Regions from separate parts of the Aeribacillus sp. FSL K6-1305 genome, predicted to be linked through region 1. Evidence: riboswitches for the same ligand, from Rfam matches in the RefSeq annotation. Region 1 holds a riboswitch; each other region holds the start of a gene.
The links. Region 1 has a riboswitch for thiamine pyrophosphate ahead of tenI (thiazole tautomerase TenI). Riboswitches for the same ligand answer to the same signal wherever they lie in the genome.

Region 1 (6,161 bases):
ATCAGGAAGAAGTAGCAAGAAAGATGAAGGACTACAATTTTTTGGCTCTTCCGGTTGTTGATTTTCAACATCGTCTTGTTGGAATTATAACTGTTGATGATATTATTGATGTGCTGGACGAAGAGGCTTCTGACGATTATTCGAAACTGGCCGCTGTCTCGGATGTAGATTCATATGATCCGAATGCTGTTTCTGCTGCCAAAAAAAGATTGCCATGGCTTATTATTCTCCTATTTTTAGGAATGTTCACCGCCGGCCTAATCGGCCAGTTTGAAGAAACGTTGAACAAAGTGGCAACTTTAGCGCTCTTTATACCATTAATTGCAGGGATGGCTGGAAATACAGGAACACAAGCTCTCGCTGTTGCCGTAAGAAGAATTGCAACAGGCGAAGGCACTTCCGAACGCGTGTGGAAAATTATTCTCAAAGAAGCTGGAACCGGCTTGATTACCGGAACAGTATGCGGAATTGTTGTTGCACTGACAATTTTTATTTGGAAGCAGAAATTTTTCTTAGGACTGCTAGTGGGTCTTTCCATATTGTCAACGCTGACTGTTGCGACAATTGCCGGGGCGTTTGTTCCTCTTGTCATGCACAGGCTTCGCATTGACCCGGCTGTGGCCTCCGGTCCATTTATTACAACGATTAATGATATGATCAGCATTTTGATTTATTTTGGCATGGCGACACTATTTATGAACTATTTGCTCTAACAAAATTAGCTAAAGGAGGCGCAATATGGAATCACATGCAGTAACCTCTCTTGTCATCGTGTTGGTAGGCGCTTTTTTAACCCCGATTTTGCTGCATCGGTTCAAACTGGCATTCATTCCTGTCGTCGTTGCGGAAATTATTGTCGGATTAATCATCGGGAAAACGGGATTTAATTTAGTGCAAGAAGATGTATGGCTGTCAACTCTCTCAACGCTGGGATTTATATTTCTCATGTTTTTAAGCGGGCTTGAGATTGATTTCACCATTTTCTCCAAAGAGAAGAAAAAAGAAGAAAAGCTGTCCAACGGAAAAAAAGCTCCTCATACTTTTTTGGTTGCGTCAATTGTTTTTCTTGGCATTTTCGTTGTTTCATTACTTTTATCGTATTTGTTAATGTGGATGGGATTTATCCGCAATGCCTTTTTCATGACGTTAGTGATTTCAACGATTTCTTTAGGAGTAGTAGTGCCGACGCTGAAAGACGAGCAAATTATGAAAACAACCATCGGCCAAATTATTTTGCTGGTGGCTGTCATAGCCGACCTTGTCACCATGATTTTGCTGGCGGTTTTTGTCTCCTTAAACAGCGAAGGAGAAAGCAATACGTGGCTTCTGCTTCTTTTGTTTGCAGCAGGCGTACTGCTTTACTTCATTGGCAAAAGGTTTAAAAGTCGATCCTTTATTAAATCGATGTCAAAAGGAACGGTTCAAATTGGAACAAGGGCGGTTTTTACGTTAATTCTCGCACTTGTAGGTTTATCGGAAACGCTTGGGGCAGAAAATATTTTAGGCGCCTTCCTTGCGGGAGTTTTAGTCTCGCTTTTATCGCCTAATTCAGACTTGGTGCAAAAGCTAGATTCGTTTGGCTACGGTTTTTTAATCCCGATCTTTTTTGTCATGATAGGGGTGGAATTGGATTTATGGGAATTGATCAAAGATCCGAACCTTCTTTTGTTAATTCCTTTGTTATTTCTCGCCCTCTTGATCTCAAAGTTTATTCCCGTTTTTGTGCTGAGAAAATGGTATGATACGAATACAACGATTGCGGCGGCGTTCTTGTTGACTGCTACTTTATCATTAGTTATTGCGGCAGCTGAAATTGGACAGCGAATCGAACTGATTGATAAGCAAATGGCTGACGCACTAATAGTAGTTGCCGTGTTAACAAGCATTATCACGCCGATAGGATTTAAAAAATTATTCCCTAAAAAAATGGCGGTGCAGCCTAAAAAGAAAGTTGCTTTTATTGGTGCAAATCAAATGACCCTTCCAGTCACAAGAGAATTGGACAAAAATTTGTATGAAGCAACCGTATATCATACACAGCAAGACAAAATTGAAAACGGGACTGCTCAATCGGTGTTTAAAATTGAAGAATTGAAAGACTATTCGATAGAATCATTGAATGAACACCACATAATGGAAGCTGATATAGTAATAGTGGCTACTGGGGATGAAGAAAGAAATGCGGAAATTGCGACATATGCAAAAGAATGCGGCGTAGAACAGGTCATCGCCTCAATTTCTTCCCCGGAGTTGGATCAAGCATTAAAAGAAAAGGGGATCAGCGTATTTTCCGTCATGCTGTCAACAAAAACGCTGCTCAGGGCTTTGATCGAATCGCCTGGCGTTATGCGGATCTTAACAAACCAAGACAACTCTCTTTATCAAATTAATATGAATAACCGAAAATATGATGGAATGAAGCTTCGATACTTTCCGTTTACAGGAGATTGTATCTTTGTCCGGATTTTTCGGGGTGAAGATTCCATTGTGCCTCACGGCGATACCGAATTGAAAAAAGGGGACCGCTTGATTGTAACGGGTTCCCGCAAATATGTAAATGAGTTAAAAGATGAGCTGGAATTTAGCAAATAATATTTGCAAACAAAACAAATTGTGATAGCATGAAATTAGTATGAAAATTTAATAAGCATCCACTAGGGGAGCCTTTGGAAAGGCTGAGATTAAAGTGTTGACTTTAAGACCCTTTGAACCTGATCTGGATGATGCCAGCGTAGGGAAGTGGGAATTTGAAACATGTGTCTGATATTCCATTACCACTTTCCAGCAAGGAAGGTGGTTTTTTATTGTTTCCAGTCTCACCCTTGGACAGCTGCTTTCCAGTTTTGAACCTTGAAAGACGAGTGTGGGCGTCTTTCTCATGAAAGGAATGTACATGTTGGAGCTTCATGCCGTAACAGACGGAACAAAACCAGTCAACGAGCTAATACGCATAATTTTGTCCATATCAGATCATGTTGATTACGTTCATATACGAGAAAAAAATAAAAGACCATGTGAGATCATTCATCTTGTAGAACAGCTTTTGGCAAACGGGATAAGGAGAGAACAGCTTGTTATCAACGATCGGCTCGATGTTGCGCTCCTAACAGGCGTTCAAAATGTTCATCTTCCGGGAACCGGCCTGCCGGTAAAAAAAGTGAAAAGTGCTTTTCCGCAAATAAAAGCCGGTGTCAGCGTCCATTCATTAGATGAAGCGGTAAAAGCAGAAAAAGACGGAGCAGACTATTGTTTTTTCGGAAACGTTTTTGAAACGAACAGTAAAAAAGGACTTCCGGCAAAGGGAACAGATTTGCTTGGGAAAATCGTTGGACACGTCAATATTCCTATTATCGCCATCGGTGGGATCACGCCTGATAATATGCAAAAGGTTTTAGAAAAAAAAGCAAGCGGTATTGCCGTTATGTCCTATATCTTTTCTTCGAAAGATCCAGAGAGCGCTGCCAAACTTTTCAGGAAAGGGGAAGCTTTTTAAAATGAACGTTTTTGATGTTGGAATCATCGGGGGAGGGGTCATCGGCCAAGGGATCGCCTATGAGCTATCAAAAGCAGGGCTGAAGACCGCCGTGTTTGAAAGCGGCGAAATCGGAGGTAAAGCGACATCCGCTGCAGCAGGAATGCTGGGTGCCCATTCTGAAAATGAAAAAAGAGACATATTTTTTGAGCTATGCTTAGAGAGCCGAAATTTATATCCGAGCCTTGCAAAAGAATTATTGGAGCAATCTGGTGTGGATATTGAGCTTGTGCAGGAAGGCATGTATCGGCTTGCATTTACTGAGGAAGAAGGCCGCTTTCTGCAATCGCTCGCAGATGAGAATGAACTAGAATGGCATTCAAGGGAAAACGTACTGGCAAATGAGCCACATGTTTCTGAAGACATTGCGGGAGCTCTTTGGCTTAAGCATGACGGCCAAGTGAAAGGTTCATCTGTTTGCCACGCATATGCGAAAGGCGCTAGAAAATATGGTGCATCTATTTTTGAACAATGTCCTGTTTTCGACGTGATTAAAGAGGGAAAAGCATACAAGCTTGTCACTTCCCAAGGAGTTTTTATATGTGGAAAAGTCGTCGTTTCAAGCGGAGTTTGGAGTGGCTTTTTCTTTGAAAAGCTGGGGCTGAGAAATCCAATGAAGCCCGTTAAAGGAGAATGCTTAGCCATAAAACCGAAAAAACTGGTGATCAACAAAACAGTGTTTTACGAGCACTGTTATATCGTACCGAAAAAAGACGGCACCGTTATTATTGGAGCAACTTCTTATGAAAACGACTGGGATACGCATCCGACAGTCAAAGGAGTATCCGAATTAATGATAAAGGTTCAGAAAATTATGCCAGAAATCGGGTCTGAACCGGTCGTTAGTGCTTGGTCGTCGCTCAGGCCGCAAACAGCTGACGGCTGGCCGTATTTTGCCGAGCACCCGGAGCATGAGGGAATCTTTTTTGCGACCGGCCATTATCGAAACGGCATTCTTCTAGCGCCGATTACAAGCTTGATCGTAAAAGACATGATTTTGAAAACGAATCAATATGAGCGTTATGTTCATAGCTTTTCTTTAAACCGATTGCTTTCTGATGCGAAAGGGAGGTGATTAAACAGTGAAACTTCGCATCAACGGCCAGCAGATGGAAGTGGAGAATAGTGTTCGAAGCATTGAAGATTTGCTGAACTTTTTTCAATTACAGGAAAGAATTGTTGTCGTTGAACGAAATGGTGAAATTGTTTCAAAAGAACAATACAGCTTCCAGACATTACATGATGGTGATCAAATTGAAATTGTCCATTTTGTTGGAGGGGGATGATGATTCATGTTAAAAATAGGAGATAAAACATTTCAGTCGAGATTAATGTTAGGAACTGGAAAATATCCGTCTTTTGAGATACAAAAAGAAGCGGTGGAGGCCTCAGGTGCTGAAATTTTGACATTTGCCGTCAGAAGAATGAATATTTACGAGCCTTCTCAGCCAAATTTTTTAGAAATGTTGGATTTATCGAAATATACGCTTCTGCCGAACACGGCCGGGGCAAAAACTGCGGAGGAAGCAGTCAGAATCGCTAAACTTGCGAAGGCATCAGGATTATGTGATATGATTAAGGTGGAAGTAATTGGAGATGATAAAACGCTTCTCCCTGATCCGATTGAAACATTGAAGGCATCAGAGATGTTATTGGATGAAGGGTTTATTGTTCTTCCATACACTTCAGACGATGTTGTTCTGGCGAAGAAGCTTGAAGAATTAGGGGTTCATGCCATCATGCCGGGAGCATCTCCGATCGGATCAGGCCAAGGAATTGTCAATCCTCTCAATTTATCATTTATTATTGAGCAAGCCAATATTCCAGTCATTGTTGATGCCGGAATCGGTTCGCCGGCAGATTGCGCACTCGCCATGGAGATGGGAGCAGATGGAATCTTATTAAATACAGCTGTTTCCGGTGCAAAGGATCCTGTGAAAATGGCGAAGGCAATGAAGCTGGCGATTGAAGCAGGCAGACTTGGATATGAAGCAGGACGCATTCCGAAAAAACGGTATGCACAAGCAAGCAGTCCAACGGAAGGAATGTTAACGACATAATGGAACGATATTCTCGCCAAATCTTGTTTTCTCCTATTGGAGAAGAGGGACAAAAAAAATTGCTGAAAAGCCATGTGCTCATTGTTGGAGCTGGAGCACTCGGCTGTGCAAGCGCTGAAATGTTAGCCCGTGCTGGAATCGGTAAAATAACCATCATTGACCGTGATTATGTCGATTGGAGCAATCTCGGGCGTCAACAGCTGTATACGGAAGAGGATGCGAAACAAAAGCTGCCAAAAGCGGTTGCTGCCAAAAAACATTTGCAGGAAATCAATTCGAACATTTCGATTGAAGCGATTGTGGGCGATTTCTCAATTGATTTTATAGAACATGTAAAGGATGTCGATCTTATCATCGATGGGACTGACAATTTTGAAACGAGATTTTTCATCAATGATTTAGCGATGAAGCACGAAATACCTTGGATCTATGGGGCAGTAGTGAGAAGTTATGGAATGACCGTTTCCATCGTTCCGAAACAAACACCATGCCTCCATTGTATGCTCCAAGCGATTCCGTCTGACGGAATGACGTGCGATACAGTTGGCGTGATCAGCCCGGCGGTGCAA
Region 2 (6,161 bases), on a different contig from region 1:
TCTACTTTAACAATTTTCACTTTTTTTCCTTTCTCAATATACGTTCCTTCTGTCACAACATCCAATCTTTCCTCTCCATCGGTCATTACTGTTCCTGCCGGTCGTAAAGCAGTCACAGTTACACCCGTTTTCCCAATTAAATCTGTACGATTTTGATTGGATACATAACCTTTCTCCGTGCTGATTGAATCATTTAAAATAATTTTTTTAAACCATTTCATACGCTTACCAATCACCTTTGACATGATGAATATTGTGAATATCGAAATGGAACCGGCAATAAAAAGAGAAACCGCCATATGTCCTATATGATCAGCTGCTAAAAATAAACTTAAAAGGACTGAAAGAAAACCGATTGCTCCAATAATTCCTCCTGGAACAAACAACTCTGCAATTATAAGCAGTACCCCAAGCACGAACAAAACAACCGTTTCCAATCCCGCAAGCCCTGCAATAAAATGACCGAAGAAAAACAAAAACAGTGCCAATAGTCCAATAAAACCAGGAATGCCAAACCCAGGAGTGTACAATTCTAACACAAACCCTAAACCGCTAATCGTTAATAATATCGGAATGGTATACATGTTTGTTACAAAACGGGCTATTTTTTCAGCAAACGTCTCCTCAGTCTCCTGGACTTTTGCACCTTCCATTCCGATCGATTTCAAAAGCTCTGCCCGGCTTTTGGCGATGCCTTCACCATACCCGACTTCCATCGCTTGTTTTGCTGTTAATGTTAGTAATTCTCCTTTTTCTGCACCATATTCGGGCATATCCAAGCTGCTGTCTACCATCGCCTCAGCGAACATAGGGTCTCTGCCATGAACCTCAGCAGCATTTCTCATCTCTGCTTTCCAAAACGATTGCACTTTTACTTCTGCAGCATTGCCATTGGAGTCAATGACAGCCGCTGACCCAATGGTACCGCCAGGATGGTAATATATTTGATCAGCCCTTAATGCTATATAAGCCCCTGCGGAAATCGCATGTTTATTTACATAAGCGATTGTTTTGATATCTGTATCCATAATCATTTTACCTATTTCTATCGCTGCCTCTAAAGCACCGCCAGGAGTGTTCAATTCAAAAACAATGACATCCGCCTTCTCTTTTTCCGCCTCCTGAATGGATCGTTTAATAAAATGCACCAACCCTTTTTCAATTGTATTTTCAATCGGAATAAAATAAACAGTTTTCCCTTCAGATGATTTGGCATCAAAAGACGCACAAATAATCGACAAGATGAGCAGCAGAGCGCAAATAGCGAAAAACTTATTGTTTGATTTCAGGCCTCTCCCCCCTTATTTTTTGCCTAATATTATTACGGACAATTGCGCAGAAAGTTTCAAAAATCAACAATTCTACAAACATCATGAAACGAAAAAATATTTTCATTATTTTTCATATTATGTTACTATTAAAAAAAATATATAACCATCTACTAGGGGTGTCCAATTAGCTGGACTGAGAGAAGAACGCGCCTGAAGTTCTTCAACCCTTTGAACCTGATCTGGATGATGCCAGCGTAGGGAAGTAGGTAGCGGGAGTATTTGTATTGCCTTCTTTTTCTATATTGAATTGATCGGGTTCGTGCTAAAGCGAACCCGTTTTTATTTTTCACGTCCCATCTCCCCTCCTATTTTTCTATGCACATCTTCAGATAAAAAAATGGAGGAGGAGAAAAATGAAACATTATTTCGAAAACATGCAGTTTCCAGCAAGCAAAAAAATTTATGTGACTGGGTCGAGACCCGATATTCGGGTTCCGATGAGGGAAATTCAATTAACTCCCACGAAAACGGAAGCGGGAACGTTTGAAAATGAACCTGTAAAGGTTTATGACACGAGCGGTCCCTATACAGATCCTGATTTTCAGGCAGATATTCATAAAGGTTTGCCGGCTGTGCGCAAACAGTGGATTTTAGACCGTCATGATGTTGTAGAATATGACGGGCGCCAGGTAAAGCCTGAAGATAATGGATTTCGCAATTGGGAAGATCACAATATTGCCACACCTTTTCATCGAAAGCCTTTCAAAGCAAAAAAAGGTGCTGTCGTTACACAAATGCACTATGCAAAAAAGGGGATCATCACCCCAGAGATGGAGTTTGTGGCGATTCGTGAAAACATGGATCCTGAATTCGTTCGTCAAGAAGTCGCTGCCGGCAGGGCCATTATTCCGTCCAACATTAATCACCCGGAAAGTGAACCGATGATCATCGGCCGGAACTTTCATGTAAAAATTAATGCCAACATTGGCAATTCAGCTGTAACATCGTCAATCGAAGAAGAAGTTGAGAAGATGCTTTGGGCCATCCGCTGGGGCGCTGACACAATTATGGACCTGTCAACAGGAAAAAATATTCATGCAACAAGAGAATTTATCATCCGCAACTCGCCCGTGCCGGTTGGAACCGTCCCGATTTACCAAGCGCTCGAAAAAGTAAATGGCGTTGCTGAAGATTTAACATGGGAAATTTACCGTGATACATTAATTGAGCAAGCAGAACAAGGGGTCGATTATTTTACTATACATGCCGGCGTGCTGCTTCGCTATATCCCTTTGACCGTCAAACGGACGACCGGAATCGTATCCCGCGGCGGTTCGATCATGGCGCAGTGGTGTATGGCGCATCATCAAGAAAACTTTTTATACACTCATTTTGAAGAGATTTGCGAAATTTTAAAAACATATGATATTGCCGTTTCATTAGGTGACGGCTTGCGTCCCGGATCTATTCGAGATGCCAATGATGAAGCGCAATTTGCCGAATTGAAAACGCTCGGTGAATTGACGGAAATCGCCTGGAAACATGATGTCCAAGTCATGATCGAAGGCCCTGGGCACATTCCGATGCATAAAATTAAAGAAAATGTTGATTTAGAAAATGAAATTTGCAAAGGGGCTCCTTTTTATACCCTCGGTCCATTAACGACCGATATTGCTCCCGGCTATGATCATATTACGTCAGCCATTGGAGCAGCCATGATCGGCTGGTACGGAACGGCCATGCTATGTTATGTAACTCCGAAAGAGCATTTAGGCCTTCCCAATAAAGAGGATGTGCGCCAAGGTGTTGTTGCTTATAAAATTGCAGCCCATGCCGCAGATTTGGCAAAAGGGCATCCAGGCGCCCAAATAAGGGATGATGCTTTATCAAAAGCCCGTTTTGAATTTCGCTGGAACGACCAATTTAATCTTTCTCTCGATCCTGAACGGGCACGCGAATATCATGACGAAACTTTGCCGGCAGAAGGAGCGAAAATTGCCCATTTTTGTTCTATGTGCGGTCCAAAATTTTGCTCGATGAAAATTTCCCACAATTTAAGAAAAATGGCCGGTTCAAGTGATTCTGATTTCGTTCAGGAAGGTTTGAGGCAAAAAGCAAAAGAATTTATAGAGGGCGGGTCATCCCTTTATCGATAAATAATTTTCAAACTAATGCTCCTAGAAGCTTTAATGGCTTCCAGGAGCTATTCATTCATTAAACGTTTGATCAATCCCGCTGGTTCAATCGGAGCTAAACTTTTATGATATTCATCCACTTTCGATAAAAATTTTGATAGCTGCTTAGATTGCAGCGCTCGAATAATGGAGGCCGAAATATTTGTTTCCTCTTGCCAATTTCGAAAATCAAACACCATCCCGAATTTTGTTAATTTCTCCAAATTTATTTCTTCCTGTCCTGGAAGAGTGTGGTATACAAATATAGGAATTTTTTTGTATAAACATTCGCTGATTGTCACACCCCCGGGTTTTGTCATGATAAAATCGACGCGATTGTACAGATCGTTCATTTGTTCTCTTGAAGAGATGTAAGGTAAAGGAGTAATTCGTGGATGGTTTTGTTTTATTAATCGATCATAAAGCTTTCTGTTTTTTCCGCATAACACCATATAATGGATATCATCATCGCGGCTGATTTTTTCCGTTATCTTCTCTATTGAACCGACGCCTGAGCTTCCTCCCGAAATTAATCCTCGATAAAAGCGCATGCTATGTACATGTTCATCTTTCCTTTTTGTAAAATTTGGGTGAATAGGAATCCCTGTAACAAAAATCTGCTCTTTCTTTATACCTTTTTCGAGCAAATAATCTTTCATATATGAGTGACCGACAAAATGATAGTCAATTTCTCTTTTTCCCCAAAGATGATGAATAAAAAAATCTGTGTATACATTGATAACAGGGATGTTGATTTGAGAAGAGGCTTTCAGCCTGGCGAGCAAGTAAGAAGGAAGAGCATGGGTACAAACAATCATTTTCGGATTCAATTCATCAATGATCTTTTTTAAATGCCGGAGAAAAAGTGCCTCATAATGGAAAAACCTTTTGGCGCTCTTTTGCTCCGCAAGCACTGACCTGTGGTACATATGGCTGTATGATTTAGGAAAACGGCCAATCCATTGCAAATAAAAGGAAGATATCAGCCTTTCTATTTTTCCAAATTTCGATGACAAAAGGTCCATTTTTTCGCAATGAATGTCGGGATCAAGACGTAACAACCCTTCCATTAGAGCATCAGCTGTTTGATGATGGCCTGAAGGTATGGTCAAAAAAGGAAGATATAAAATTTTTTTCATATCGCTCACCATTGTTATTGATGGAGTTCTTTAAAAGTTTTTTCTTAATTTCGCATGGCTATTCGAAAAAAATTTTTATAAATAAAAACAATTCGTATGCTAAAAAATAAACTGTAAGAAAAAAAGTGAAAGGTGTTGCAAATGGGAAGGTTGAGATATTGTTTTTTTAAGTTTTGGTGCCTGTTGGATCCCATTTATTACCTTTGTTCGCGGCTTGAGTATGTGAGGGACAAGGAGAATAATCGTGACATTTTCCGGGTTCGATTGACAAAATATAAAGGAAGGGAAATAATTCTTTCAGACGGTACAAAAATTAAAAAAAATGATCTTCTGTTAAAAATACATCTTCATAACGTCTACTTAATGAAGGAACTGAATCGTTTTAAGAGCGAAATTCAAAAAGGAAGATACATTTACTCTAAAACAGAAAAAGGGCTGCCAAATATTGTTCAATACTTGCGGAATCATTCACAATTTCATAATGTGAAAGGGATCATTGGAATAACTATTTTAAATAAAGGCTCTGAACGGCTGGGCTTTGAAACGTTTTCCATTCAAAATCCATTTTATAAATGGTATAAGCTTTTGACATTTACCCCTATGTATTTAATCATTCAATATCGTTTCGATAGCTTGAAGCGGCCGCCGAAATATTTAATGATGTCAAAAGAAAAACTGCTCAAACTATATGGATAGAACGGTTTTCCCTTCATCAAAAAAGAGCGTATGAACAGCTCAGGCGCCGCTTATACGCTCCGTCATGTTGATCCCTGAGGTTTCAATGAAAATATTTGGGTTAACTCCGAAATAAATCCTTTCCCTTTCAGAGCAAATAGTGCTGTCGTTTTTCCTGTTCTCACAGCCAGATAGACATGTGCTCCCTTTTCGAGAGGTTTTCCTTTATTGCCGCCGTATTTTCCCGATAATCTTCATGAAGATCAGCCTTTCCGAATGTTTTCCTTCATTGTTGCCCTCTGCTCAATTTTTTGCGGACATTTGCATAGCAGCTATATTCTTTCGCCGACAAGCTAGCTATCAACAACAGAACCACTATTGATGAATTGCAAGGCAGCTACATTCATTAATCGACTGCCGCAGTCCATAGGATGAATCCGCTGCAAAAACATAAAAGCTTGCCGCACATAGAAAGCGGCAAGCTTTTTACTCGAATTATGAAAGCAAATCCTGAACCAATTTATTGACAAGCGAGCCATCTGCTTTTCCTTTTACTTTTGGCATAACGGCTCCCATTACTTTCCCCATATCGGATTTGGACGTTGCGTTCACTTCCGAAATTGTTGTTTTAATAATTTGTATTAATTCCTCTTCAGATAATTGCTCAGGCATATATTCAGTTATTACTGCAATTTCAGCTTTCACTTTTTCAACTAAATCTGAACGACCTGCATTTTCAAATTCTTGGAGGGAGTCTTTACGTTGCTTTAATTCTCGAGAAAGTACCGTTAATTCCTCTTCTTCAGTCAACTCACTTTTTCCGAGTTTAATCGCTTCATTTTGCAAGGATGCTTTTACCATGCGAATGACTGAAAGGCGATCTTTCTCTTTATTTTTCATCG
Region 3 (6,161 bases), on a different contig from region 1:
TTCAACAGCCCACTGCTCCATGTTTTTCGTTTTGGCGATGATGCGGATGATCACATCAGACGTGCCGAAATTTTGCACGCCTAAAACGTCCGGACCCTCCACAACCTCTTCAGTTTCTTTTGCAAATTGGTCGCAAGCTTCTTGAAGAATGGACATGACCCGATTTAAGTCTTCATTATACGATATGCTGATATCAACGAGGGCTTGCATATTTCCTCTAGAATGATTGGAAAGGCCGACAATCTGCCTGTTTGGAACATAATGCAATGTGCCGTCAAAGCCTCGGATTTGCGTCGTTCGTAAACCGACAGCTTCCACAATGCCTGAATAATTGCCTGTAGTGACATAATCTCCAACATCAAGTTGTTTTTCTAGGAGAAGGAAAAATCCTGTCACAACATCGCTGACGAGCCCTTGAGCTCCAAAGCCGATCGCAAGACCAACAACCCCAGCCCCGGCTAAAAGCGCTGTGACATTGTAGCCAAACACTTGAAAAACGGTAACAATAAAAATGAAAAACAGGGCATAATGAAAGAAATTCAAAACTAATGTTTGCAGCGTTTTAGCCCGCGTGGTGGAAATTTCCTTCCGATTCTCAAGCCCCTCAAACATTTTGTGAATAATTTTATTGCCGATTGATTTGACGATAATATATGCAATGTAAATTCCAATAAGCTTGGCCAAAACTTCTCCTGATTTTAAAGCCAGATCAGCCCAATCAATAGATTCAAAAAAGTTCAAAACCATTTCCCCTTTCTTTTCGAGCCAATCATTTGGTTATTTGACGGGATCATGTTAAACTGAATGTACAGTTGAAAGTTTAACATAGAAAAAGGAATTTTCAATGATTGTTACATTTTTTTAATGATAGCGGCGAAAATTGGAAATAGTATTATTGTTCTCTTCGTCGCAATGAAAATGTAAAACAGATTATTTAAATTAATTATTATTTAAAATTGACTAAAATTTTGTTGTTATATATAATAGTAATCGGAGGAAGGATATTGAGAAAATACTCAATTCATTCTCATTTGTTTTTGAAGGAAACGATCAAAAAGTTTCCTTTAAAATAAAATTTTAAAATGGAGGGTTACATAATGGCAGAGCGTTTGGTTGGTAAACAAGCTCCACGTTTTGAAATGGATGCCGTTTTGCCAAACAAAGAGTTTGGTAAAGTAAGCTTGGAAGGAATCATGAAACAAGGAAAATGGACAGTTCTTTTCTTTTATCCAATGGACTTCACTTTCGTTTGTCCAACTGAAATCACAGCTATTTCTGACCGTTATGAAGAATTTGAAGATCTTGATGCAGAAGTGATTGGCGTATCAACTGACACAATTCACACACACTTAGCTTGGATTAAAACTCCTCGCGAAGAGAACGGTTTAGGCGATATTAAATATCCGCTTGCAGCAGATACAAATCATCAAGTATCAAGAGACTACGGCGTTTTAATCGAAGAAGAAGGAGTTGCTCTTCGCGGATTGTTCATCATCAATCCAGAAGGCGAACTTCAATATCAAACAGTATTCCATAACAACATTGGCCGCGATGTTGATGAAACATTGCGTGTACTTCAAGCGCTTCAAACTGGCGGACTTTGCCCAGCAAACTGGAAGCCTGGTCAAGAAACGCTTAAAGTATAATGAAGCTTTTCATTCAAAGGGCCTAGCAGTACGTTAGGCCTTTTTTCAAACGATTATTTTTTTGATATTCATTCTTCAAGGAGGAAGCGGAAATGAAATTACGTGAGCCAATGCCTGAATTAGTCGGAGCAACAACTTGGCTGAATGGCGAAGTAACGAAAGAGCAATTAATCGGTGAAAAACCAACATTAATCCATTTTTGGTCAATCAGCTGCCATTTGTGTAAAGAAGCAATGCCGAAAGTAAATGAGTTCCGCGATCAATATAAAGATAAACTGAACGTAGTAGCTGTTCATATGCCTCGCTCCGAAAAGGATTTAGATATTGATGATATTAAAAAAGTAGCGGAAGAACACGGGATTACGCAACCGATCTTTGTTGACAACGAACATAAATTAACCGATGCTTTTGAAAATCAATATGTACCTGCATATTATGTTTTTGACAAAAACGGCATTCTTCGCCACTTCCAAGCAGGAGGAAGCGGAATGAAAATGCTGGAAAAACGTGTTAATCGGGTGTTAGCGGAAACAGAAAACGCTGAATGATTCAACCATCTGCAAAACATTGCAGGTGGTTTTTCATTTTAGAAATACCTTTCCGGCTTTGAAAGGACTTGTTTTTATTGCTTCGAAGCTTTCAAAAGATAAGCATCTCCATTTTCCATTCATCTGACATCCTTTTTCCAGCTCTCAATCCTAAAGAAATGATTCACATTCCAAATCACAACATGCTATAATAAATGATGCTAGTTTGAACAAAAAGGAGCATAGGTGGATGGCAAAACAATCACAAACTTTTTCCATTATGAATCTATTAAAGGTGCTTTTGGCTGTCATCGTTATCCTTTTCCTATTTTATTTGCTTGCGTTTAACGACGTCGTCGTGCGTTTTATATCTCTGCTATTAAATGGATGTTTAGTTGTTCTCGCCTTCCTTGTCTATCGGAAAATAGACTATATGATAAAGATGAAAGAAGAACGAAAAGAGCCTATTCAAACCGAAAAGCTGCCTGATGAAACAGAAATGGCGCGAAAAGAACAGCAATTAAATAAACTGGAGCTTGATAAAACGCAATTGTTGGAGGAGCTATTAACAAAAGCCGGTATCGAAGAGGAAGAAAAACAAAAGTACCGAGCCAAAATTAGAGAAAAAGAGGATGAAGCTTCAAAGCTTCAACAAGAGCTGGCATTCATGAAAGGCCGGATTGCCAACTTGATTTTAAAAAGAGATCCTGAGATCGAGCGGATTGTCCTGCTGCTTGATGCGGATTTTATATTAAATCATTCGTTAGTGGAAATTAATCAAAGGTTTCAGGAAATTAGCGGCAGTTTTTCCGAACAATCCATCGAGCATTTGAAAAAGGCTAATTATATTGATCAACATTTGCAATTTACTCGAATTGGTTATCGTGAATTATTAAAGACAGCAAAAAGGATCAATTAACCGTTAGCTTGTATTTTTCTATATTTTATGATTTAATGAAATTAAATGAAAATTTCATAATATTAACATACCACTAGGGGAGCCGGACGGCTGAGAAAGGCGTGTGCCTTGACCCTTTGAACCTGATCTAGATCATACTAGCGTAGGGAAGTGGTGCAGTAATATCGAAACCTGTCTATGGGTTTTGTATATACTTGCCCGTTCCCTTATATTGGGAACGGGCTTTTTGCATTACAAGGCTGATTGGCAAACCATTTTTCAAAACAAAATGTTAAGAAAGGGTAGACAACGTGTTACAAACGCTATTTCAGCAAATTGATGAAAGGGAAGAAGAACTTCTGAATCTTCTAAAAACACTCGTATCGTTTGAAACGCCGAGCCCTCCGGCAAGAAATGCAAAAGAGGCTCAAAAGTATGTCGCCTCATATTTGGAAGACATCGGCTTTTCCATTGATCAATGGGATTTATATGAACAAGATCCAGTCGTAGTAGGAACGAAAAAAGGAAAAGATCCAGAAAATTACCACAGTTTAATTATTAACGGGCATATTGATGTCGCTTCAATCGAAGAGGGAGAAGAATGGCTAACGCCTCCTTTTGAGGCAACGGTTAAAGGGGATTACATATACGGACGCGGTGTAGCGGATATGAAAGGGGGAATGGCTGCCAGTCTGTTTGCATTAAAGCTGCTGCAAGAAAACGGCATTGAGCCGGGAGGGGATATCATTTTTCAGTCCGTCGTCGGAGAAGAAGTAGGCGAAGCAGGAACAAAATCGTGCTGCGACCGGGGATATCGAGCTGATTTTGCCATCGTTGTCGATTCAAGCAACTGTGAAATACAAGGGCAAGGCGGGGTGATCACGGGCTGGATTACGATTGAAAGCCCCGAGACATTTCACGATGGCACGAGAAGACAAATGATTCATGCCGGCGGGAAGCTTTTTGGGGCAAGCGCGATTGAAAAAATGATGAAAATTATTGAAGGACTGCGAGAGCTTGAACAGCATTGGGCAGTGATGAAAACGAGCAAAGGCTTTCCGCCTGGTTCTGCCACAATTAATCCTGCAGTGATTGAAGGTGGAAGGCACGCCGCTTTTGTGGCCGATAAATGTTCCCTTTGGATTACCGTTCACTATTACCCGGAAGAGCATTATGTAGAGGTGATCCGGGAAATTGAAGAACATATCCATCATGTTGCAATGGCTGATCCATGGCTTCGGAAATATCCTCCGAAATTTAAATGGGGCGGCACATCGATGATTGAAGATCGAGGAGAAATTTTCCCAGCTTTTTCATATGACGAACATTCACTCGGAGTGAAAACATTACAAAAAGCACATAAACTGGCATTTAATGAGGAAGCAAAGCTGACGATGTCCCCTACTGTGACAGACGGCGGCTGGCTGAGTGAAGCGGGAATTCCCGTCGTTTTATATGGACCGGGCACGCTTGAAGATGCACACTCGGTGAATGAAAAGCTGTCCATCCCCCAATTAAAAACATTTACAAAATCGCTGATCGTGTTTTTATTTGATTGGTATCAGAAAAAACGATGACAATTACAAAAGCTGCGAAAGGGGTAATTCAAATGTTTACAGACCGATTGTATAAAACTGCAAAACCGATTTGGGAAGCGAGTTACCATCATCCGTTTGTTCAAGGAATCGGCAATGGGACGCTGGATATCGACAAATTTCGCTTTTTTATGGAGCAGGATTATCTTTATTTAATCGAATACTGCCGCCTGTTTGCCCTTGGAAGCTTAAAGGCTCACAATCTTCAAACAATGACAGTTTTTGCTGATCTTCTACATTCGACGTTAAAAGTGGAAATGGATTTGCATCGTCAATACGCTGAAAGAATAGGAATAGAGAAGGAAAAATTAGAACAAGTTCAGCCTGCTGCTACAACCGTTGCATATACGAGCTATATGTTAAATGTGTCGCAGCGAGGATCATTGGCAGAACTGGTTGCCGCAGTCCTTCCATGTACATGGAGCTATTATGAAATCGGCACACGCTTACATGAGATTCCTGGTGCCAGTGAACATGAGTTTTACGGCGAGTGGGTAAAAATGTACGCATCAACAGAATTCGGTGAATTGGCAAAATGGCTGAAAGATTTAATGAATGAGCTTGCAGAAGGAAAACGGGAAGAAGAATTGAAATGGCTGGAAGATATTTTTGTCACAACGAGCAAATACGAATATATGTTTTGGGAAATGTCTGAACGAAAAGAAATGTGGCCAATCGAAATCAATTCTTAATATAGGAGAGAATGAACATGAAATTTACTGAAAAAATTCGAACAAAAGCAGATCCGATATGGCAGGCCAGCTTCGATCATCCATTTGTAAAAGGTATTGCCGAAGGGAGTTTGCCACTTGAATGTTTTCGTTATTACGTTTTACAAGATTCGTATTATTTAAGCCATTTTGCAAAAGTGCAATCGTATGGAGCGGCAAAAGCAAACGATTTATATACGACATCGCGAATGGCTCAGCATGCACAAGGAACATTTGAAGCGGAATTATCTCTTCATGAAACATTTGCCAAACAGCTGGGAATCACAGAGGAGGAGAAGGCGAATTTTAAGCCGGCCCCAACGGCGTACGCCTATACTTCCCATTTATATCGAGCGGCGATCAACGGTCACTTAGGCGATATTATTGCTGCAATACTTCCGTGCTATTGGCTATATTACGAAATTGGCGAAAAATTAAAAGATGCGAAGCCAAAAGAACCGATTTATCACCAATGGATTGCGGCTTATGGGGGCGATTGGTTTAAGCAGCTTGTCGAAGAACAAATTGACAGGCTGGATGAAATCGCACAACAAACGATAGAAGCCGATCTAAAAAGAATGGAAGAGCATTTTATCATCAGCAGTCAATATGAATTAGCGTTTTGGGAAATGGCTTACCGTTTAGAAAAATGGGAAGTGGAACCCAAAATCAGTCAATAAAGGAGTTTGATCATAATGAAAGGATTAAAACTGACAGACATTCTAGTAACAATTGTTATTTCGATCGTTTTTGGAATTGTTTATAAACTATGGGGACCGCTTTAC
Region 4 (6,161 bases), on a different contig from region 1:
TCTCATGGAAAAACATAATCCAATTATTTTGAACTCTAATACATGGGCCGGCCCTTCTATGCTTAAAAAGAGGATTATTCAAAGTGTTTTCCTTCCTGTGCAGATTTTTTTATGGAAGATGAATAGGGGGCAACTTCCGAAGGTTATTGACTTTGAAGGTTCGTGAGCTTCGGCATTTAAGATGGCTTTAGATTTTTCAATTTGGTGGAGGGGAAGAATATGTCGAACAGAGCACAAAAGGTTAAAGTTGCTGTTATACAAGCCTCATCTGTTATTATGGACCGGGACGCCACGACAAAAAAGGCGGTTAGCCTCATACATCAAGCTGCTGAAAAAGGAGCAAAGATTGTTGTATTTCCTGAAGCTTTTATTCCCGCTTATCCTAGAGGCTTATCTTTCGGTACAACGATTGGGAGCCGTTCGGCTGAAGGGAGGAAGGATTGGTATAGATACTGGAGCAATTCTGTAGCTGTTCCGGACGAAACGACGGAACAACTGGGCGAAGCGGCTCGAAAAGCAGGTGTCTACCTTGTGATAGGCGTTACAGAAAGGGATAATGAATTTAGCGGCGGGACTCTTTACTGTTCTGTTTTATTTTTCGATTCTGACGGACAGTTGTTAGGAAAACACCGCAAATTAAAACCGACTGCAGCAGAACGGATTGTTTGGGGGGAAGGGGATGGAAGCACATTACCAGTGTTTGACACCCCTTATGGAAGAATAGGGGCGCTAATCTGCTGGGAAAATTATATGCCGTTAGCAAGGGCTGCGATGTATGCACAAGGAATTCAAATTTATATTGCCCCAACGGCTGATGCAAGGGAAACTTGGCAGTCAACAATCCGCCACATTGCTTTGGAGGGGAGATGCTTTGTTTTGTCTGCCAATCAATATGTGACAAAAGATATGTATCCGAAAGATTTGGCTTGTTATGATGAACTTGCTTCTTCACCTGAAGTAATGAGCAGAGGTGGTAGCGCGATTGTTGGACCGTTGGGCGAATATGTGGCAGAGCCCGTATTTGGCAAGGAAGACATCATCATTGCAGAACTGGATATGAAACAAATCGCCTATAGCCAGTTTGATTTTGATCCTGTTGGGCATTATGCAAGACCTGATGTTTTTAAATTGCTAGTCAACAAAGAGAAGAAGACAACTATTGAGTGGAAAAATTAATCTCATGATGAGACTCGTTTCTACGATTGATCTCATTATTTATTTGAGATTTTTGCAGTTCAATAAACAATAAGGGAAATAAAGAAATCCCTTGCTCCTTTACATTAAGAAAGCGTTTATTTTATAATTAGTGTAAAACAAACGTTCGAGTGGATTCGCTATTTTAAGAAATATTTTCCGGGAAATATCGAGCCCTCTGGCGAATGGGAATGATTTTGTCGAACTTAGCTGAGAGCTTGTTTAAAAAAGGAGATGCTCTTAATTGATAAAAATTAAGAAAATTGTTTTGCATATATTACAGATGCGTTTGAAAGCCCCATTTTCTACTAGCTATGGAGACATTCACGATCGCGAATTGTTGATCGTAGAAGTAAAGGATGATGATGGTGCAGCCGGTTTTGGAGAAGGGGTTGCTTTTTCCATTCCATGGTATACAGAAGAAACCGTGAAAACAACTGTGCACATGATCGAAGATTTCCTCATTCCGATTTTATCAAAGACGACGTTTCATCATCCTCGTGAGTTGGCTGAATCGTTTCGTTTTATTCGCAGAAATTATATGGCAAAAGCGGCTTTGGAAGGTGCCGTGTGGGATCTATATGCAAAACAGCAAAATATACCTCTTTCACAAGCTCTCGGGGGAATGAAAAAAGAAGTTGAAGCTGGGGTGAGCATCGGTATTCAGCCAACAATAAAAGATTTAATCAGTCTTATTGAACAATATCAGGAGGAAGGATACAAGAGAGTAAAAATAAAGATTAAACCAGGTTGGGATATTGAAGTAGTTAAGGAAATACGGAAGCATTTTCCGAACTTGGATTTAATGGCTGATGCGAACAGTGCCTATACATTAAAAGATATAAATCATCTAAAACAATTGGATGAGTTTCAATTAATGATGATTGAGCAGCCTCTTGCGCACGATGATATTGTGGATCATAGCAAACTTCAAAAAGAATTGGACACACCGATCTGTTTAGATGAAAGTATTTGTTCCTTCGAAGATGCTCGAAAGGCTGTTGAACTTCGAAGCTGCAAAATTATGAATATAAAAATCGGCCGTGTTGGCGGTTTGACAGAAGCAAAAAAAATCCATGATTTTTGCAAAGAGCAAAATGTTCCAGTTTGGTGCGGAGGGATGCTTGAATCAGGGATTGGACGGGCCCATAATATAGCCTTAGCGACACTTGAACAATTCACACTGCCAGGAGATATATCCAGTTCATCTAAGTATTGGGAAGAAGATATTATTGAACCGGAAATATCGGTTTATAATGGAAAAATTGCCTTGCCTGATAACCCGGGGATCGGTTTTCATGTAAGCCGTGAAAAATTAAAAAAATACACTGTTGAAACGAAAGTATTTACCCTATAAACAAAATTATCCTCTGCATGTTTTGCAGAGGATGATTTTGTTTATTTTACAACCAATCTTGGCGCTGCCATAATGAGAATAACAGTAACGACAGCGCATAATACAAACGCTCCTATCATCGTAATGCCGTTTACGATCAAAGAATAAACGACCGCTGACATTCCTTCTGGTGCATATTCTCCGAAGAAAAAGACACCGCTGATAAAATGCCAAAAATAACGTGCAAAAGCTCCGATGAAGACGCCAAAGATGATGAAAACAAGAGCAGAGCTTTTCTTTCCATCTTTCAGCTTATTTTGAATAGTTTTGCTGAAAAGACCGGCTAAACCGATAAAGGAAAAAGCTAGAAAATAGTCGATGAAGCCTTGAACAGGCGTCAGGATGTATGCATCACCTAATACAATTTGCAATAATCCCCATAAAAAGCCGGAAATGAAGCCAATCTTTGCACCGGATCGAAACGATAATATGAGTACAGGCACCATGGCAATGGATATAGAAATGGCTGATGATAATTGAATGGAAGGGAGAAGATCAAGTATAACTGCCAATGCTGCAAAGATTGCTGCTTCTATTAATAGTAATAAGCGATTTTTTTCCAAAAATAAAACCCCCTGTATATTATTTGCTATCAACAAATATCCATAAGGGGGAAAAAGGCTGTATCATGGATCAGTATACTTCCACATCCCTACGCTAGCATTAACTAACAGGTTCAAAGGGTCTGGACGAAATATCCGTCCACTCTCAGCATATAGCTCCCCTTGTGGATCTGTTGATATTCGAATCTTATGTCTATCATAATAGACTATAAGAAAATTGTCATTCTTTTTTCGCTATATTCAAATAAATTTAAACACGATAAAGCTGAAATGCAGCCTTTGGACAAAAAGTAATGAAAAAAGGGCGTTAACAATAAGAACTTTTTTCAGAATGGGGGTTTTGGTTTGAATCTTAAACGTGAGCGTTATGAAGTAGTGGATGTGGTGCGGGGGGCTGCGATATTTGGCATTTTACTTGTGAATATGGCGCATTTCAGCTATCCAGATGTATATTTATACCAAATAGGCAGCGAAAATTTTTTTACTGAAACATGGAGAACATGGGATTTTCTAACGAAAAATATTTTGGAAATATTTGTACAAATGAAGTTTATTACAATGTTCTCATTATTGTTCGGATTTGGAATCATCATCATGGAGGAACGGGCTTTAGGAAACGGCAGGAACTTTGTTTCTATATATATACGCAGACTGGTGGTGCTTTTTGTATTTGGACTAATTCATTCATTTTTCATTTGGGATGGAGACATTTTAATGGATTATGCTGTGCTGGGGTTTCTTCTCCTTTTTTTCCGGAAGTGTTCCTGGAAAACCCTTTTGGTATGGACTGTATGTTTATTTAGTTTATATTTGCTCCTTATTGGTTTGATGACGGCTGTATCCAATGGTGAGGATGCTTTAGTCCAAAAAAGAGAGCAGGCTGCCTTATTGGAAGAGGAGGCAAGAAACGCAATCCATTCATATCAAAACGGAAGTTTTACTGATATTTTCCATCAGCGTATTCATGATCGGCTTTTTTACATGTCTATGTCTGGCATGTGGCCTTTTCAACCGCTTGTCTATATAATAAACATGCTCCCATATATCAGCATGTTTTTAGTTGGCATGATATTTGCGAAACAAAAGCTTTTTCAAGAACCGGAGAAGCATCGAAGGTTATTAACAGCCATCTGGTTTTTCGGGCTTATCATTGGGCTTCCGTTAAATATTTTTGCGGTCACCGCTAAAAATAGTTTTTACATGGTGTTCGGTGCACCATTTCTCATGTTGTTTTATGTGATCTCTCTAATATTTTTATATTTTCACCCAATCTGTCGGCAAATTGTTAAGAAGATTGCGCCTGTTGGACGCATGTCATTGACAAATTACATCATGCAATCTGTTATTTGTACATATCTTTTTTATCATTACGGATTGGGATTGTACGGTAAAGTATACCCCTTCGCCGGTTTTTGGCTTGCACTCGCAATTTTTGCCGTGCAGCTTATCATCAGCCATATTTGGTTTAAATATTTTCAATTAGGGCCGTTGGAGTGGGTATGGAGAACAGCGATGTATTTCAAGCGCCAGCCTATTCGCATGAAAAAGGAAGTTTCGAAGCATAATAACAGATCAAGATGAATTGTAAAAATGTAGTTTCAAATCTCAGATTTTGAGTTTATGATAGCTCTTTCTTTTTGAAAATAATTTATAGTATGATGGAACAAAGGAGTGTCTAGGCAACATGTTTCTACAAGCAATTTTTATTTTTTTGCTGCAATTATTGTATGTACCAGTATTGACGATCCGAACTATTTTGTTAGTGAAAAATCAAACAAAGGCTGCTGCTGGTATAGGTTTGCTAGAAGCAGCGATTTATATTGTCGCTTTAGGAATAGTTTTTCAAGATTTATCTAATATTTACAATATTAGTGCATATATTATCGGTTTTGGTGCAGGGCTGTTGTTGGGCGGTGAACTGGAGAAAAAGCTGGCTTTTGGATATGTAACATACAATGTGAATTTAATGGATAAAAATTCCGGATTAGTCAAAAAATTGAGGGAGGCTGGTTTTGGGGTTACGGTCTTTCAAGGAGAAGGAATGAATTCGATTAGGTATCGTTTGGAAGTTGTTGCTCAACGCTCTCGGGAGGAAGAATTTTTAAACCTTGTCAATGAAATAGAACCAAAAGCGTTTTTAAGCTCGTATGAAATTCGTTCTTTTAAAGGTGGATATTTAACAAAAGCGATGAAAAAGCGGGTAAAGCGTTTAGAAAAAGGACGAACATAACGGTCGAAGGGAGGGTGAAGCGTGGATATATTTGCAAAAATTGCTGAGGATCGGATCAAAAAGGCATATGAAGAGGGAGAGTTTAAAGAACTTCCCGGGATGGGGAAGCCTCTCCCGCATGACGATTTGTCTGATATTCCGGAAGAACTCCGAATGGCTTATCGTCTTTTGAGAAACGCCGGAATGGTCGATCAAGAAAATGACTTGAAAAAGGAACTATTAACTATTCAAGATTTACTAAAATGCTGTGAAGATGAAGCCGAAAGGAAAAAATTACAACAAAAGCTGTCGGAAAAACAATTAGCATTGGAACGAATCGTGAAGAAAAGGAATATATTCAACACACCTGCATCTCAATTTTATAAAGATAAAGTTTATAAAAAGCTTATTTGACGTTTTCGAAAAAGAATGGTGCCTTTATTTTCGCCATTCTTTTAAATTTGCTGTTTTTTCAAGGCTTCTCTATGGAAGACATAATATAAAGCAAGATTGAAAAAACCTAAGAAAATGACTATCACCGAAAGCGGCAGCTCCTTTGCAAAACCGACCAAAATTCCAGACAATAAACAGAAGAGAGCAACGAATAAATAAAAATATTTCATAAGTGTCACGACCATTTTTTTGACCCCCAAACAAAGAAAACGTTTTCTTTTATTATAAATCATTTGTCACAAAAACGAAACAAAAAATTCACATTTTGTTCAAAAAATAGACACCGTTTTGACAAAAAGTTATTATACAAAAAGCAGCTTATACTGAATTTATAAAGCTGCTTTAA

Region 2: another riboswitch for thiamine pyrophosphate. It lies ahead of thiC (phosphomethylpyrimidine synthase ThiC); the one in region 1 lies ahead of tenI (thiazole tautomerase TenI).
Region 3: another riboswitch for thiamine pyrophosphate. It lies ahead of NST97_RS01265 (acetylornithine deacetylase); the one in region 1 lies ahead of tenI (thiazole tautomerase TenI).
Region 4: another riboswitch for thiamine pyrophosphate. It lies ahead of thiT (energy-coupled thiamine transporter ThiT); the one in region 1 lies ahead of tenI (thiazole tautomerase TenI).

What each region holds. Positions count from the first base shown of each region.
Region 1 is NZ_JBBOQV010000004.1:53,959-60,119, reverse strand. It holds gene mgtE (magnesium transporter) at 1-713, shown strand, start outside; gene NST97_RS19025 (monovalent cation:proton antiporter family protein) at 739-2,592, shown strand; TPP riboswitch at 2,647-2,755, shown strand; gene tenI (thiazole tautomerase TenI) at 2,879-3,493, shown strand; gene thiO (glycine oxidase ThiO) at 3,495-4,607, shown strand; gene thiS (sulfur carrier protein ThiS) at 4,615-4,818, shown strand; gene NST97_RS19005 (thiazole synthase) at 4,825-5,592, shown strand; gene NST97_RS19000 (ThiF family adenylyltransferase) at 5,589-6,161, shown strand, end outside.
Region 2 is NZ_JBBOQV010000001.1:1,471,829-1,477,989, forward strand. It holds gene NST97_RS07095 (NfeD family protein) at 1-1,241, opposite strand, end outside; TPP riboswitch at 1,434-1,549, shown strand; gene thiC (phosphomethylpyrimidine synthase ThiC) at 1,685-3,427, shown strand; gene NST97_RS07105 (MGDG synthase family glycosyltransferase) at 3,475-4,584, opposite strand; gene NST97_RS07110 (YkoP family protein) at 4,726-5,280, shown strand; gene NST97_RS07115 (GatB/YqeY domain-containing protein) at 5,755-6,161, opposite strand, start outside.
Region 3 is NZ_JBBOQV010000001.1:278,329-284,489, forward strand. It holds gene NST97_RS01245 (mechanosensitive ion channel family protein) at 1-747, opposite strand, end outside; gene NST97_RS01250 (peroxiredoxin) at 1,098-1,646, shown strand; gene NST97_RS01255 (TlpA family protein disulfide reductase) at 1,739-2,194, shown strand; gene NST97_RS01260 (hypothetical protein) at 2,424-3,092, shown strand; TPP riboswitch at 3,158-3,258, shown strand; gene NST97_RS01265 (acetylornithine deacetylase) at 3,383-4,648, shown strand; gene tenA (thiaminase II) at 4,681-5,358, shown strand; gene tenA (thiaminase II) at 5,376-6,056, shown strand; gene NST97_RS01280 (ECF transporter S component) at 6,072-6,161, shown strand, end outside.
Region 4 is NZ_JBBOQV010000002.1:67,104-73,264, reverse strand. It holds gene NST97_RS10245 (carbon-nitrogen hydrolase family protein) at 220-1,176, shown strand; gene menC (o-succinylbenzoate synthase) at 1,442-2,551, shown strand; gene thiT (energy-coupled thiamine transporter ThiT) at 2,593-3,153, opposite strand; TPP riboswitch at 3,223-3,326, opposite strand; gene NST97_RS10230 (DUF418 domain-containing protein) at 3,499-4,734, shown strand; gene NST97_RS10225 (DUF2179 domain-containing protein) at 4,838-5,383, shown strand; gene NST97_RS10220 (DnaJ family domain-containing protein) at 5,405-5,776, shown strand; gene NST97_RS10215 (hypothetical protein) at 5,818-6,000, opposite strand.